3 regions of the Mesorhizobium sp. KR2-14 genome follow, and region 3 is predicted to be linked to each of the others. Evidence: predicted binding sites of a transcription regulator. Region 3 holds the regulator's gene; each other region holds the start of a gene.
What was found. The regulator PhoB, encoded in region 3, activates phosphate uptake and scavenging genes when phosphate is short. The targets are predictions, from matches to a motif close to TGTCATNNANCTGTCAT.
Positions count from the first base shown of each region.

Region 1: the regulator PhoB is predicted to act here: its motif matches at 3,329-3,345, upstream of ABLE86_RS10210 (DUF1045 domain-containing protein).
Region 2: the regulator PhoB is predicted to act here: its motif matches at 2,157-2,173, upstream of ABLE86_RS08030 (LTA synthase family protein).

Region 1 is NZ_JBDZDR010000003.1:251,789-256,507, forward strand. Features, by position in the region: gene ABLE86_RS10195 (DUF1513 domain-containing protein) at 1-804, shown strand, start outside; gene phnN (phosphonate metabolism protein/1,5-bisphosphokinase (PRPP-forming) PhnN) at 819-1,445, opposite strand; gene ABLE86_RS10205 (alpha-D-ribose 1-methylphosphonate 5-triphosphate diphosphatase) at 1,442-2,578, opposite strand; gene ABLE86_RS10210 (DUF1045 domain-containing protein) at 2,580-3,287, opposite strand; gene ABLE86_RS10215 (ABC transporter substrate-binding protein) at 3,480-4,700, shown strand.
Region 2 is NZ_JBDZDR010000002.1:730,176-734,894, forward strand. Features, by position in the region: gene ABLE86_RS08025 (pilus assembly protein) at 1-127, shown strand, start outside; gene ABLE86_RS08030 (LTA synthase family protein) at 209-2,074, opposite strand; gene fabD (ACP S-malonyltransferase) at 2,421-3,362, shown strand; gene fabG (3-oxoacyl-[acyl-carrier-protein] reductase) at 3,423-4,160, shown strand; gene ABLE86_RS08045 (acyl carrier protein) at 4,415-4,651, shown strand; gene fabF (beta-ketoacyl-ACP synthase II) at 4,686-4,719, shown strand, end outside.
Region 3 is NZ_JBDZDR010000007.1:105,671-110,389, reverse strand. Features, by position in the region: gene ABLE86_RS17695 (sugar ABC transporter permease) at 1-596, opposite strand, end outside; gene xylF (D-xylose ABC transporter substrate-binding protein) at 838-1,881, opposite strand; gene ABLE86_RS17685 (ROK family protein) at 2,072-3,307, shown strand; gene phoB (phosphate regulon transcriptional regulator PhoB) at 3,326-4,015, opposite strand; gene phoU (phosphate signaling complex protein PhoU) at 4,035-4,719, opposite strand, start outside.

The DNA.
Region 1 (4,719 bases), on a different contig from region 3:
GCCGGCCGCCGCGAACCGCAGACGGTGAACAGCATCGCCGGCCGGCACTTCTTCGGCCATGGCGTGTTCTCGCAGGACGGCGCGCTGCTCTACGTCACCGAGAACGACTATGACAATGCCGCCGGCGTGGTCGGCATCTACGACGCGCGCGACGGCTTCCGCCGGCTGGGCGAGTTCCCCACCTATGGCGTCGGCCCGCACGAGCTCCTGCTGCTTTCCGACGGCCGCACTTTGGCGGTCGCCAATGGCGGCATCGAGACCCATCCCGATTTCGGCCGCACGGAACTCAACCTGCCTACCATGAAGCCGTCGCTGGTCTTCGTCGACCGCGTCTCGGGCGACCTGCTGGAAAGCCATGAGCTGCCGCCGGCGCTGCACCAGCTCTCCATCCGCCACATGGACGCCGACGCTTCCGGCACGGTCTGGTTCGGCTGCCAGCACAGGGGCCCGGCGACGGAAAAGCCGCTTCTGGTGGGCAGCGCCCGGCGCGGCAAGGAGTTGCAGCTGCTCGACATGCCGGAAGACGTGCTCTCTGGTTTCCGCAACTATATCGGCTCGGTCGCGGCCAACCGCGACGCCGGCGCGGTCGCGGTGTCGTCGCCAGAGGGCAATGTCTTCGCCGTCATCGAGGCGGCCAGCGGCAAGGTCGTCGCCAGGCGTGACGTGCAGGAAGTCTGTGGCCTTGCGCCCGACCATGCCGGCTTCCGCGCCACCACCGGCACCGGCGAGATTCTCGGCCCCGACGGCGGCGACGTGCGTGAGCCCGACTATGTCTGGGACAACCACATGCTCAGGATCGGCTGAAAGCCGCTTGGCGGCTAGAACCGCCCCACATCGGCAAAAGCTATCGCCTTGCGAATGATGGCCACGAAACGCTCGCCGGCGATTTCCTTCTCGCCGCTGTTGTCGATGGTCGAGACACCCGGTCCCGAAAGCTCCACGGCGCTGGCGCGCGCCAGCCGGGCCAGCACCTCCTGGCGCGTTTCGCGCCCGCGCGCCGAAAGCCGCTCGGCGAGGATTTCCCGCCGCGCGGTGATCTCCACCACGGCGACATTCTCGTAACGCGCCCGCAGCGCGGGGATCGCGCCGCGCGAGGCGTTGGCAATCGCCACGCGGCCGTCCGCGATGCTTTCATCCACGCTGGCGGGGATGCCATATCGCAGCCCATGCGCTTCCCAGGACAGCGCGAAGGCACCTTCCGCCTCGGCCTCGATGAAGGCCGCCTCGGTCAGCGTGTCATGGTCTTCGGTCGCGCCGTCGGACGGACGGGTGATCACACGGCGCACGAACTCGACGCTGTCCTCGCCCGCGAAGCGCTCGCGCGCATAGGCCATGATCGTGTCCTTGCCGGCGCCGCTCGGGCCGACAACGGCGATGAACACGCCGCTGCGGACGGGAAAGGCCGAACTTGCCTGCTCGCGTTCGATGAGGCCCGAGACCGTCATGCCACGCGGCGCCCCTCGCGCCACACGGCGCGCACCACCGGCACATGCTCGTCCACCCGCACCCGCACCATGTCGGCGCGGCGGCCGGCCTCGATCGCGCCGCGGTCGGTCAGGCCAACGGCCTCGGCCGGGGTCTTCGACACCATGGCCACGGCCTGCGGCAGCGAGATGGCGTCCACCGCTTCGCCGAGGAAGAAGGCCGACTGGATCAGGCTGAACGGGATGTAGTCGGACGACAGGATGTCGAGCAGGCCGTTCTCGGCCAGTTCGCGCGCCGAGATATTGCCCGAATGCGAGCCGCCGCGCACCACGTTGGGCGCGCCCATCAGCACGCCCAAGCCCGCTTGCTTGGAAGCGCGCGCTGCCTCCATCGTGGTCGGGAACTCGGCCACGCGGATGCCCTGGGCAATGGCCTCTTCGACATGCGCAGAGGTGGCGTCGTCGTGGCTGGCCAGAACGATGCCGCGCTCGTGGCAGGCGGCGGCGATCGCGGCGCGGTTGGGCGCGGCGTTCTCGGCCGACTGCGCCATGCGCTTTTCGCAATAGGCCTGGAACTGCTCTTGCGACATCTTCATCTTGCCCATGTAGTAGACGGCATAGGCTTCGAGGCTGGCGAACTGGCGCTGGCCCGGCGCATGGTCCATCAGCGAGGCGAGCTTCACCCGCTCATCGCCCGCGAGAAGCTCGAAGCTCTCGCGGCAGTCTGGCGCCGAAACCTCGCAGCGCAGGTGGATGAAGTGGTCGGCGCGCAGGCGGTCGTTGCGCAAGCTGTCCTCGATGGCGTCGGCCAGCTTTCGCATGTCGGCGACGGTCATTCCCGCGTCGATATCCCCGACCCGCAGCGCGTCGAACACGGTGGTGATGCCGGAGGTGGCCACCTGCGCGTCATGCGCCAGCACCGCGGCGATCGGGTTCCAGCGCACCTTGGGCCGCGGCGAATAGTGCCCTTCGAGGTGGTCGGTGTGCAGTTCCACCAGGCCGGGGATCAGGAAGTCGCCCTCCAGGTCCTCGCCCGCGCGGGTCGCGCCGCTGGAAACATCGGCAATCTTGCCATCGCGGATCAGCACCGAGCCGTCGACGATCTCGTCGGCAAGCACGATGCGGGCATTGGTGAGTGTCGTTTCGGTCGTCATGTCAGGCGGTCTTTCTTTCGGTGTGGCGGCCGAGCGCGTAGTGGGAATGCACGATGAAGGGGGCGCCGGGCTCGCGCTCCACGAACAGGGCCAGCCTGTCCACGGCGAAGGGGAGCTCGAGCTCCGCGGCGAACATCTCGTCGATGGTAGCGCGCAGCCGGGGGGCTTCCTCGGCGCCGACGCGGCCGGTCAGCGTCATGTGGAAGCGGAAGCTGTCGAAGACGTAGGGGTAGCCCCACTGGCACAGGTTGCGGAATTCCGCCTGGCTCAGGGCGTCCGGGTTGCGGCGCTCGATTTCAGCGTCGGTCAGCGGCGCGCGAAAGGGCTCGAAGGCCGAGACGATGTCGCCGGCGAATCGGTTGAGCGCGGGCGAAGCCTCGCCCGGCACCAGCGCGAAGAAGCCGTCCAGCTGCCCCACCACCAGGCGCGGCAGCACCACCGGCTCCAGCGTGGCGGCATAGTCGGCCAGCGCCTCGTCCAGCGTGGCTTCGCTCTCGCCGTCGGCCAGCCGAAACGGCGCCTTCAGCGTGGCATGGAAGCCGTAGCGGCGCGGCGCCGCGGTGTGAAACGCCACCTCCGTCGCCGACAGACGGCCGTTGGCCGGGGCCTCATGGGCGGCGCCGGTAAAGGGGTCGCGGCCAAGCCAGTTCGCTGCGATGCGAGTTAGCGCATCGTCGGGGCCCGGTGTGAAATAGATTGCATAACGCATCGGTGTTATCCTCGCCTGCGGCGATGCCTTAGGCGATTTGCATGACGGATTGACGAAAGCACGGTTGATATTTGTCGGAGATACCAGACAACTCGCCGCAAGTCATCCGCCGGACAGCCCGGCCGCATTGACCGCTATTTGGTCAGGATGCTCAATCGCCTGCGGAAATGCCGCGTGGACAGGGGAATCTCGATGAAACGACTGCTTGCCGCTGCCGCCGCGCTTTTCGCACTGACGCTTCAGGCATTGGCCGGCAATCCCGATCCGGCGAAGTGGGACGAGGTTTTGGCGCAGGCCAAGGGCGAGACGGTCTATTTCAACGCCTGGGGCGGCGCCGAAAACATCAACTCCTATCTCGAATGGGCGGGCGCCGAGCTGCAGAAGCGCTATGGCGTCAAGCTCGTCCATGTGAAGCTCGACGACACCGCCAATGCGGTTGCCAAGGTGGTGGCCGAGAAGGCGGCCGGCCGCAACGAGAGCGGCACCGTCGACCTCATCTGGATCAACGGCGAGAATTTTGCCTCGATGAAGCGGCAGGGCCTTTTGATGTCGCCCGGCTGGGCAGAAAAGCTGCCCAACTGGAACTATGTCGACGTCGAGAACAAGTCCACCATCCGCACCGACTTCACGGTCCCCGTGGAGGGGCTGGAAAGCCCGTGGGGCATGGCCAAGCTGGTGTTCTTCTATGACACCGCCCGCACCGACCCTGCCGGCCTGCCGAAATCGGCCAGGGAACTGCTCGCCTGGGCGAGGGCGCATCCCGGCCGCTTCTCCTATCCGCAGCCGCCGGATTTCATGGGCCTGAGCTTCCTCAAGCAGGTGTTGTCCGAGCTGGTGGCCGATCGCTCGGTGCTGCAGAAGCCGGTCGACGAGGCGACGTTCGCTGAGGTCACGGCGCCGCTGTTCGCCTATCTCGATGAGCTCAAGCCGGCTCTGTGGCGCTCGGGGCGCGCATTCCCACAAAACTATCCGGCGATGAAGCAGCTTCTGGCCGATGGCGAGCTCGACATCGTCTTCGCCTTAAATCCCTCAGAAGCTTCCAGCGCCATCGCCAATGGCGAACTGCCCGGCACGGTGCGCTCCTTCACCTTCCCGGCCGGCACGCTGGCCAACACCCATTTCGTCGCCATTCCCTTCAACGCCTCGGCCAAGGCCGGCGCGCTGGTGGTGGCCGACTTTTTGCTCTCGCCCGAAGCGCAGGCCCGCAAGCAGGACCCGAAAGTGTGGGGCGACCCGACGGTGCTTTCGATGGCCAAGCTCGACGCCGCCGACCGCGCCCGTTTCGAGGCGCTCGATCTTGGCGTCGCCACGCTGAAGCCGGACCAGCTCGGCCCTGCCATCGACGAGCCGCACCCGAGCTGGATGGTGCGGCTGGAGGCGGAATGGAAGCGGCGTTACGGGGTGGGGGATTAGGAGCGGGCGAGGTGGTTTC
Region 2 (4,719 bases), on a different contig from region 3:
CCGCGAACTCTACAGCAATTGTGCCTCGGCACCCACGGACTATTATCCGACCAAGGACCAGGCGCAGCTGAAGGCTGCGTTCCGCAACATTGCGTTTGCGATTTCGCAGCTTTACGTGACGAACTGACCTTACCACTGCGTTGAAACGCGCGCCCTTTCGGGTCGCGCGTTTCAAGGCTCATCGAGACGCCGGAGGGGGAGCCGATAGTTAGGTTGAGCCCGGTGCCTCCGAGGCCACTTCCGGGAACAGGTTCTTGGCGGCGTAGCGGCTGCCGAAGATGATGTCGTACTGCAGCAGCTGGAAATCCCGGATTTCCGGCGCGATGGACTTGGCGCGCAACCATTCGGGCGTCGCATCGCCATCGACGCTTACCAGCATGTTGCGGTCGATCACGCCGAACTGCTTTCGTATCTCGCCCAGAAAGCCGGTGTAGAAGGGGTGGCCGATACCGGCTGTCTCCAGCACGTGCAGCGGCAGGAAGGCCGGGCTGATCGAGCCGAGGTCTTTCGCTGGGCCGGTGCGGTTCGACCACACCACCAGCGGCGTCTCGTGCTGGACGCTCATTTCTTCCAAAGGCGCCAGGCGCTTGGCGACATTGCCTTGCATGAAGCCGGTCTCGACATAGACCGGCCCGAGCGGCGGCAGATGGTCGCCGAACATGGCAATGATGGTGTGGCGGTCGCGCTTCCCTGCCCATTCGAGCAGCCGGGCCAGAGCCCGATCGCCGTCGGCGGCGCCTTCGCTAAAGCTCAGAATGCTGTCCAGGCTTTTCTTGCTCACGTCGCCAGAGACCGTATGGCTTGGGTCCGAGTAGCGACCGGCCGCATAGGGGCCGTGGTTCTGCAACGTCACGGAGAAGAAGAAGAACGGCTTTTCGGCGGCATCCGCCTGGCGGATCATTTCCTCGATCAGCGCCGCGTCGGAAGCGAGAGGTCCGCGGCTCTCGAGCGTCGGCAGGTTTTCCTGCGACATGAAATGCTCGAAGCCGAAGGCCTGGTAGACCGGGGTGCGGTTCCAGAACCAGCCGGCGAAAGGATGGAAGGCACGGGTGTCGTAGCCCTCGGAGCGCAGGAAGCTGGCCAGCGAGGGAATGGGACGGCGCACATATTGCTGGTAGGGGATGCTGCCATAGGGCAGGAAGGCGTTCGAAAAGCCGGTCAGCGCCTCGAATTCGACATTGGCGGTCATGCCGCCGAATTCGGGCGAGAAGACATGGCCGGATTGCAGGGCCCGCGTGGTGGCAATCGGGTCGGGGCTGATGACGATGCCGGGCAGCCGCGTCGGATCCCAGAACGACTCGTTCATGACGATGATGATGTCCGCCGGTTCGTTCGGCAGGACAGTCGCCGCGGCTGCCGGGCTGGCGATTGCCTCGACGGCCTGCGCCGAATAGCCCGCCGGTGCCGAAACCTTTGCCATCGGCAAGTTGAGGGCGAAGGCGATCGCAAAGCCGTTGCTGTTGTAGTTCTCCTTCTGGTCCCACATCATGGGGATGATCTGCAGCCGGTCACGCGCCCAGGAAAAGGTCGCGTAGTCCATTATCGAGCCGAAGAAGACCAGCGCCGGCAGTGCCACCCCCAGTCGCGCGGCGCGGCCATGGAATGAAAGCACCGGCGCCCGGCGGTGCCAGTACTTCCAGCAGGCCACCAGCAGCAAGAAGGCCGCGAGGCCGCCAGCCGCCAAGCCAACCGCCATCAGCGGCCGGTCCCGCGCCAGCAAAGGCATCAGTTCCATGATCTGACGGGCATAGAGAAAGTCGGTCGGATAAAGCGGGTCGCCGAGATAGAAGGACTTTTGGTGCGCGAGGAAGGCGAGGAGCAGGGCCAGCGGCGCAACGAGCAGCAAGGCGTGATGCGCGCGGCCGAGCAGGGCGTCGAGCAAGATAAGCAGCAGCGCAAAGAGGCCGACCGTCGTCCAGCTAGGTCGGAACGGCTGGCGGAAGAAGTCGAGCGTCTGCGAGAACGAACCCCGCACTATCAGCTCGACACAGAACACCAGCAAGGCCGAGATCACAAGCGTCAGCAGCAGCGTGCCGGCAAAGCGAATCGCGCCGGCCTTGTGCCCGCGCAGCATGCGCTTCTCGTCATATTCCGAGGCAGACCGTGCCGCTGCAAACTGGTTTGCCAACTCCAAAACCTCACCCGATGCAAGAATGTGTCATCTCACTGTCATCTAATTGTCACAAAAGCTAGACAGCCGTTGGGATCTGGCGAGTTCAAATCTCCATTACAGCGTAGTGACCCAAGCGTGTGCGAGGCGTCCGCTCTGCTCGTGCCGGGTAGGCGATGGCCGCGACGTGCAGCGGTTTTCGTCCTCTCGCGAGGCGCTTTTGCTCGGGCAGATACTGCGCGCGGCCTTGACTTTCCGGCCTTCCTTGCGCCACACGGCCATCGAGTGAAACTAATTCCGGGAGCCTGTCATGGCCGTCGCATTCACCTTTCCGGGGCAGGGCAGCCAGGCCGTGGGCATGGGCAAAGACCTTGCGGATGCCTTCCCCGAGGCCCGCGCGGTGTTCGAGGAAGTCGACGAGGCGCTGGGCCAGAAGCTCTCGCAGATCATGTGGGAAGGCCCCGAGGAAACCCTGACCTTGACCGCCAACGCCCAGCCGGCGCTGATGGCGGTGTCGCTTGCGGCGCTGCGCGCCATGGAAGCGCGCGGTTTCTCGCTGAAGGACAAGGTCGCCTATGTCGCCGGCCATTCGCTGGGCGAATATTCGGCGCTCGCGGCAGCCGGCATGTTCTCCATCGCAGATACGGCGCGGCTGCTGCGCATTCGCGGCAATGCCATGCAGGCTGCGGTTCCGGTGGGCGAGGGCGCCATGGCTGCCATCATCGGGCTGGAGCAGGCCGATGTGGAAGCTGCCTGCGCCGAGGCGGCCAAGGGCTCGGTCTGCCAGATCGCAAATGACAATGGCGGTGGTCAGTTGGTGATTTCCGGTGCCAAGGCGGCCGTCGAGCTCGCCGCAAAGCTCTGCACCGAAAAGGGCGCCAAGCGCGCGCTGATGCTGTCGGTGTCGGCACCCTTCCACTCCGCCCTGATGGGCCCGGCGGCCGATGCCATGCGCGAGGCGCTGGCGGGCGTAGCCAAGCCGGCGCCGGTGGTGCCGGTGGTGGCCAATGTCGTCGCCCAGCCGCTGAGCGACCCGGACGAGATCGTCGCCCGCCTGGTCGAGCAGGTCACCGGCCGCGTGCGCTGGCGCGAGACGGTTGAATGGTTCGGCGCCAATGGCGTGAAGACGCTATATGAAGTGGGCTCGGGCAAGGTGCTCTCGGGTCTTGCCCGGCGCATCGACAAGGAAATCGCCACCAGCGCGATCAATACGCCAGCCGACGTCGAAGCGGCGGTTGCGGCGCTGGCCTGAACAATCGAGAACCAATGACCCCACCCGTGTGAAGGGTGCGCTCTTGAGATGGAGTCAAAAATGTTCGATCTGACCGGCCGCAAGGCACTCGTTACCGGAGCCACCGGCGGCATTGGCGAGGCGATTGCCCGCGCGCTGCACGCGCAGGGCGCCACCGTGGGCCTGCACGGCACCCGCGCCGAGAAGCTGGAGGCGCTGGCCGCCGAGCTTGGCGAGCGCGTGAAGGTGTTTCCGGCCAATCTGTCTGACCGCGACGAGGTGAAGGCGCTGGGCCAGAAGGTCGAAGCCGAACTCGAAGGCGTCGACATCCTGGTCAACAATGCGGGCATCACCAAGGACGGCCTGTTCGTGCGCATGTCCGACGCCGATTGGGATGCTGTCCTGGAGGTCAACCTGACGGCCGTATTCCGCCTGACGCGCGAGCTGACCCACCCGATGATGCGCCGCCGCAATGGCCGCATCATCAACATCAGCTCGGTTGTGGGCGTCACCGGAAACCCCGGTCAGGCCAACTACTGCGCCTCCAAGGCCGGCCTGATCGGCTTTTCCAAGTCGCTGGCCCAGGAGATCGCCACCCGCAACGTCACCGTCAACTGCGTCGCCCCCGGCTTCATCGAATCAGCAATGACCGACAAGCTGAACGACAAGCAGAGGGAGGCCATCATGGGTGCCATCCCCGCCAAACGCATGGGCACCGGCGCGGAAGTTGCTTCGGCTGTCGTCTATCTGGCTTCCGATGAGGCGGCCTACGTGACCGGCCAGACCATTCACGTCAATGGCGGTATGGCGATGATCTAAGGGAGTGGCGACGGGGTCTTGGAAAAAGCAACGCAAGGCGCAATTTCTGTACACAGGCCCCGCGAACCGCACGAAAAGGGCGTTTTCGCATTGGACGTTGCCCAGTTTTCGTGTAATGCCGCCAGGAACGTACGGCGGCAAGGGCTCGCGCCCTGCCGCCGTAGCCACGTTCCCTAGGGGGAATATCTTTCAACTTGATTACCGGCATGCGTGCCGTTAACGAAGACAGACAAATTTAAGACGAGGATGCCCAAATGAGTGACACCGCAGAGCGCGTCAAGAAGATCGTTGTCGAACATCTCGGCGTCGAAGCCGACAAGGTAACCGAAGGCGCCAGCTTCATCGATGATCTGGGCGCCGACAGCCTGGACACGGTCGAACTCGTCATGGCTTTCGAAGAAGAGTTCGGCGTTGAGATTCCGGACGACGCGGCCGAGACGATCCTGACCGTCGGCGACGCCGTCAAGTACATCGACAAGGCCTCGGCCTGAAGCCATAATAGCCCAGCATTCCGAGAATACCGCTATGAGGCGTGTTGTCGTCACCGGCATGGGTCTGC
Region 3 (4,719 bases):
CCCATCAGGCGGAAGGTGGCATCCATCGGCGCCACCGTCTGACCGCTGGTCACCCACCAGGCCGCGCCGCGCCACACCAGCAGCCCGCCCAGCGTGACGATGAAGGCGGGGACCCCCAGATAGGCGATGATGAAGCCGTGCAGTGCCCCGATGGCAAGGCCGACGGTCAGGCCAGCCGCCAGCGCGATGATCCAAATCGATGGATCGCCGAGCGAATAGCCGGCGAAGCGCGGCAGGATGATCGCCTGGGTCACGCCCATGATCATGCCGCATACGCCCAGGATCGAGCCGACCGAAAGGTCGATGTTGCGCGTGACGATGACCAGCACCATGCCCGTCGCCATGACAGCGACCGACGAGGACTGCACCGAAAGGTTCCAGAGGTTGCGCGGGGTCAGGAACAGGCCGTTCGACAGGATGTGGAAGCCGATCCAGATCAGCAGCAGCGCGCCGACCATGCCCAGCATGCGCGTGTCGAGTTCCGTCGCCTGCAGGAAACGCCCGATGGCCCCGGCCTCCGAAGCTCGCGCCCGGTCCGCAAGCCCATGCCCGGCAGTGTCCTGCGCCGCGGGCTCCTGCGTTGTCACTTCGGTCATGACGTCCTCCCGCCCGGTCCGGTCTTGCGCCGGTCTCAGGACCTCATCCTAGCGCACGCCCTTGGAAACACGGAATCGATTTTCCGGAGAGGCACTTTGTGCGAACTGAACACCGCGTGCCCGGCGGCATGCGGCGGCGAATGAAACGCCGCGGTTTCTCCTCAAACCGCGGCGTCCAACGAGCCGGACAGCGGCAGGCGGCCGCGTCTTGCCCGCCCCGTGCGGAACCGAACGAGCCGGCCTAGTCGCAGGCCGCGACCGAACCCGCCTTCACGCCCTGGCAGACCACGTCCTTGGAAACCCAGCCGGCGTCGATGACGACGTTGAGGTTGTCCCTGGTGATCGGCATCGGCTTGAGGAAGACCGAGGTCATCTCGACCTTGCTGGGGCCGTCCGACCACTTGGTCGCGTTCGGGATCTCATCCATCTTCTTGCCGTCGGCGAGCTGTGCGGCGATCTCGGCCGCGGCCTTGCCAAGCTCGCGCGAGTCCTTCCACACCGACACGGTCTGCGTGCCGAGCGCGATGCGGTTGAGCGCGGCATGATCGCCGTCCTGGCCCGAAACCGGCACCGAGCCGGCCAGGCCCTGTGCCTCGAGCGCGGCCACCGCGCCGCCGGCGGTGCCATCGTTGGAGGCCACCACCGCGTCGACCTTGTTGTCGTTGGCGGTCAGGAACTGCTCCATGTTCTTCTGGGCGTTGGCCGGCAGCCAGCCGTCGGTATAGGCCTCGCCGACATTCTTGATCTTTCCGGCGCCGATGGCCTCCTTCAGCACTTCCATCTGCCCGGCGAACAGGAAGTCGGCGTTCGGGTCGGCGCCGTTGCCCTTGATGAAGACGTAGTTGCCTTCAGGCTTCACGGCATAGACGGCCTTGGCCTGCAGGCGGCCTACTTCCTTGTTGTCGAAGGTCAGGTAGAAGGCATCCTTGTTCTCGATCAGGCGGTCGTAGCCCACCACCGGAATGCCCTCGGCCACGGCCTTCTCGACCGCCGGCCCGATGGCGCTGGCGTCCTGCGCCAGGATGATCAACGCGTTGGCGCCCTGCGAGATCAGGCTTTCCACGTCGGTCAGCTGCTTGGCCGCCGAGGACTGGGCGTCGGCGGAAATGTATTTGTCGCCCGAAGCTTCGAGCGCGGCCTTGATCGCCGCTTCGTCGGTCTTCCAGCGCTCCTCCTGGAAGTTCGACCAGGAAACGCCGATGATCTTGTCCTTCGCCTGCGCCACGCCTGCCAGCGACACCGACAGCGCGACACCCGCCAGCAAGGCGGTTGCAAACATCTTCATGATTTCCTCCCTGCGCCCCCTCCAGGGCGCGATGACGATGGCCTGGGGCCCTTGTCGAGGCTATTATTTCGAACCTCGAAAAAATAGTGTCGTAACCCTGAAGTTCTGTCAACATCCCGCCGAAGGTTGACGCGGCGCACGCGAACTGGAATCTGCGCAGCGCAACAAGGCTCCGGGAGGAAATGCCGAAATGCCGGTGGCGATCCGTCACGACGATCTGCGCAAGCGCAACCGCGCCATGGTCATCGCGGCCGTGCGGCGCGCGGGCCAGCCGTCCCGCACCGAGATCGCGGGGACCACGGGCCTCAGCCATTCCACCATCTCGGCCATTTCCGCCGACCTCATCGCCGAAGGCATCCTCGCCGAAAAGGCGGCTGAAGCCGCAAGCTCGAAGCGCGGCCGCCCGCAGGTAGCGCTCGGCCTCGCCCCGGAAGCTGCCGAAGTCATCACCGTGGTGCTGTCGCTCAATTTCCTGTCGGTCGCCGTGGTCGACTACGCCGGGCAGGTGGTCGCATCGGAAGAGCGCCGGCTGGAGACGCTGGCCACCGGGCGCGAAGCGCTGCTCGGCGACTGCGTCGCCATGGTGCGCCGGCAGGTCGAGGCCCGCCGGGCCGTAGGCCATCGCGTGCTGCGCATCGGCATGGCCGTGCAGGGCATCACCGATGCCGGCTCGCGCATGATGCTGTGGTCGCCGATCACGCCGCACGCGCATCTCGAATTCGCCGACCGGATCGAAGCCGCCACCGGCATCCCCGCCACCGTGGAGAACGACTGCAACATGATCGCGGTGGCGCTGCGCTGGCGAAAGCCCGAGCGCTACCGCAACGACTTCATCGCCATCCTGCTCTCGCACGGCATCGGCATGGGCATGGTGCTGAAGGGGGAGCTGTTCACCGGCACGCAATCGTCGGGCTGCGAGTTCGGCCACATGATCCACCGGCCCGACGGGGCGCTGTGCCGCTGCGGCCGGCGCGGCTGCGTGGAAGCCTATGCCGGCAACTACGCCATCTGGCGCAATGCGCGGGGCCAAAGCGAGGACCAGGCGCCGCTGGCAGACATTTCGGACGAAGAGATACGCGCCATGGCCGACAGGGCGCGGGCGGCCGACGGCCCGGAGCGCGAGGCCTTCCGCATCGCCGGCGAAGCCATCGGCTTCGGCCTCGGCAGCCTGTTTGCGCTGATCGACCCCGCACCCGTCGCGCTGGTCGGCATCGGCGCGACCGCCTTCGACCTCATCGAGCCGGCGCTGCGCTCAGCTATCGACAAGACCGCGGGCGGCCAGCACAACAAGGCGATCTCCTTCGACACCTTGCCGAACGAACGGCCGCTGATCCGCGAAGGCTGCACAATGACCGCCCTCACCTTCCTTGACCGCGAAATCTTCGCGCCGGGCCCTGCGCCGCTAAGCGCCGCGGGCGCGGCTTGAGCGGCGGCCGGGCCGGGCTCAGTCCTCGCGGATGGCGTAGCCCGAGCCTCGGATGGTGCGGATCACATCCGGCAGGTTGCCGGGATTGATCGCCTTGCGCAGGCGGCCCACATGCACGTCCACCGTGCGCTCGTCGATATAGATCGTCTCGCCCCAGACATTGTCGAGCAGCTGCCCGCGCGAGAAGACGCGGCCGGGGTGGCGCATCATGAATTCCAGCAGGCGGAATTCGGTGGGCCCGAGCTTGATCTCGCTCTTGCCGCGATAGACGCGGTGCGCCTCGCGGTCGAGCATGATGTCGCCCACCTTCAGCACGCTGGACAGAACCTCGGGCTTGGCGCGGCGCAGCAGCGCCTTCACCCGCGCCATGAATTCCGGCGTCGAGAACGGCTTGACCAGATAGTCGTCGGCGCCGGTGGAAAGGCCGCGCACGCGGTCGCTCTCCTCGCCGCGCGCCGTCAGCATGATGATGGGCAGGCGCTCGGTCTCGGGGCGCATCCTCAGGCGGCGGCACAGTTCGATGCCGGAGACCGCCGGCAGCATCCAGTCCAGCACCAGAAGGTCGGGCACATTCTCCTGCAGGCGGATTTCCGCCTCGTCGCCACGTGGCACGACCTCGACCTGATAGCCTTCCGATTCCAGATTGTAGCGGAGCAGGACGCCCAGCGGCTCCTCGTCCTCCACTACCATGATTTTCGGGGCGATCATCACTTTTCCGGTCTCCCGCTCAGGTCGTCGATTCCGGCGCCGAAAGCGAGGTCTCGTCGAACTTCGGCCGGTTGGGCGGCAACTGCTGGCCAGTCATCACATAGTAGGCGTTCTCGGCGATGTTGGTGACATGGTCGCCGATGCGCTCGAGGTTCTTGGCGCAGAACAGAAGATGCGTGCAGGCGGTGATGTTGCGCGGATCCTCCATCATGTAGGTCAGCAGCTCGCGGAACACGGAGGTGTACTTCACGTCGATGTTCTCGTCCGCCGCGCGCAGCGCCTTCAGGCCTTCGGGCTGGCGGGTCACATATCTGTCGACCACGCCGTTGATCTGCTCCAGCACCATGTCCGACATCGTCTCGATGGAGTGGGCGAGGCTGCGCGGCGTGGCGCTCTCACCCACGGCGCCGACGCGCTTGGCGATGTTCTTGGCAAGGTCGCCGATCCGCTCCAGGTCGCCGGCCATGCGGATCGCGCCCACCACGGCGCGCAGGTCCTGCGCCATGGGCTGCCGCTTGGCGATCAGCGTGATGGCGCGGTCGTCCAGCTCGCGCTGGCGCGCGTCCATCACCGCGTCGTCGGAAATCACCCGCTGGGCAAGCGCATTGTCGGAATTGACCAGCGCCCGGATGGCGCCACAGACCATGGCGCCGGCCAGATCGCCCATGTCGCGCAGCAGCCGGTCGATGTGCCCCAGTTCCTCG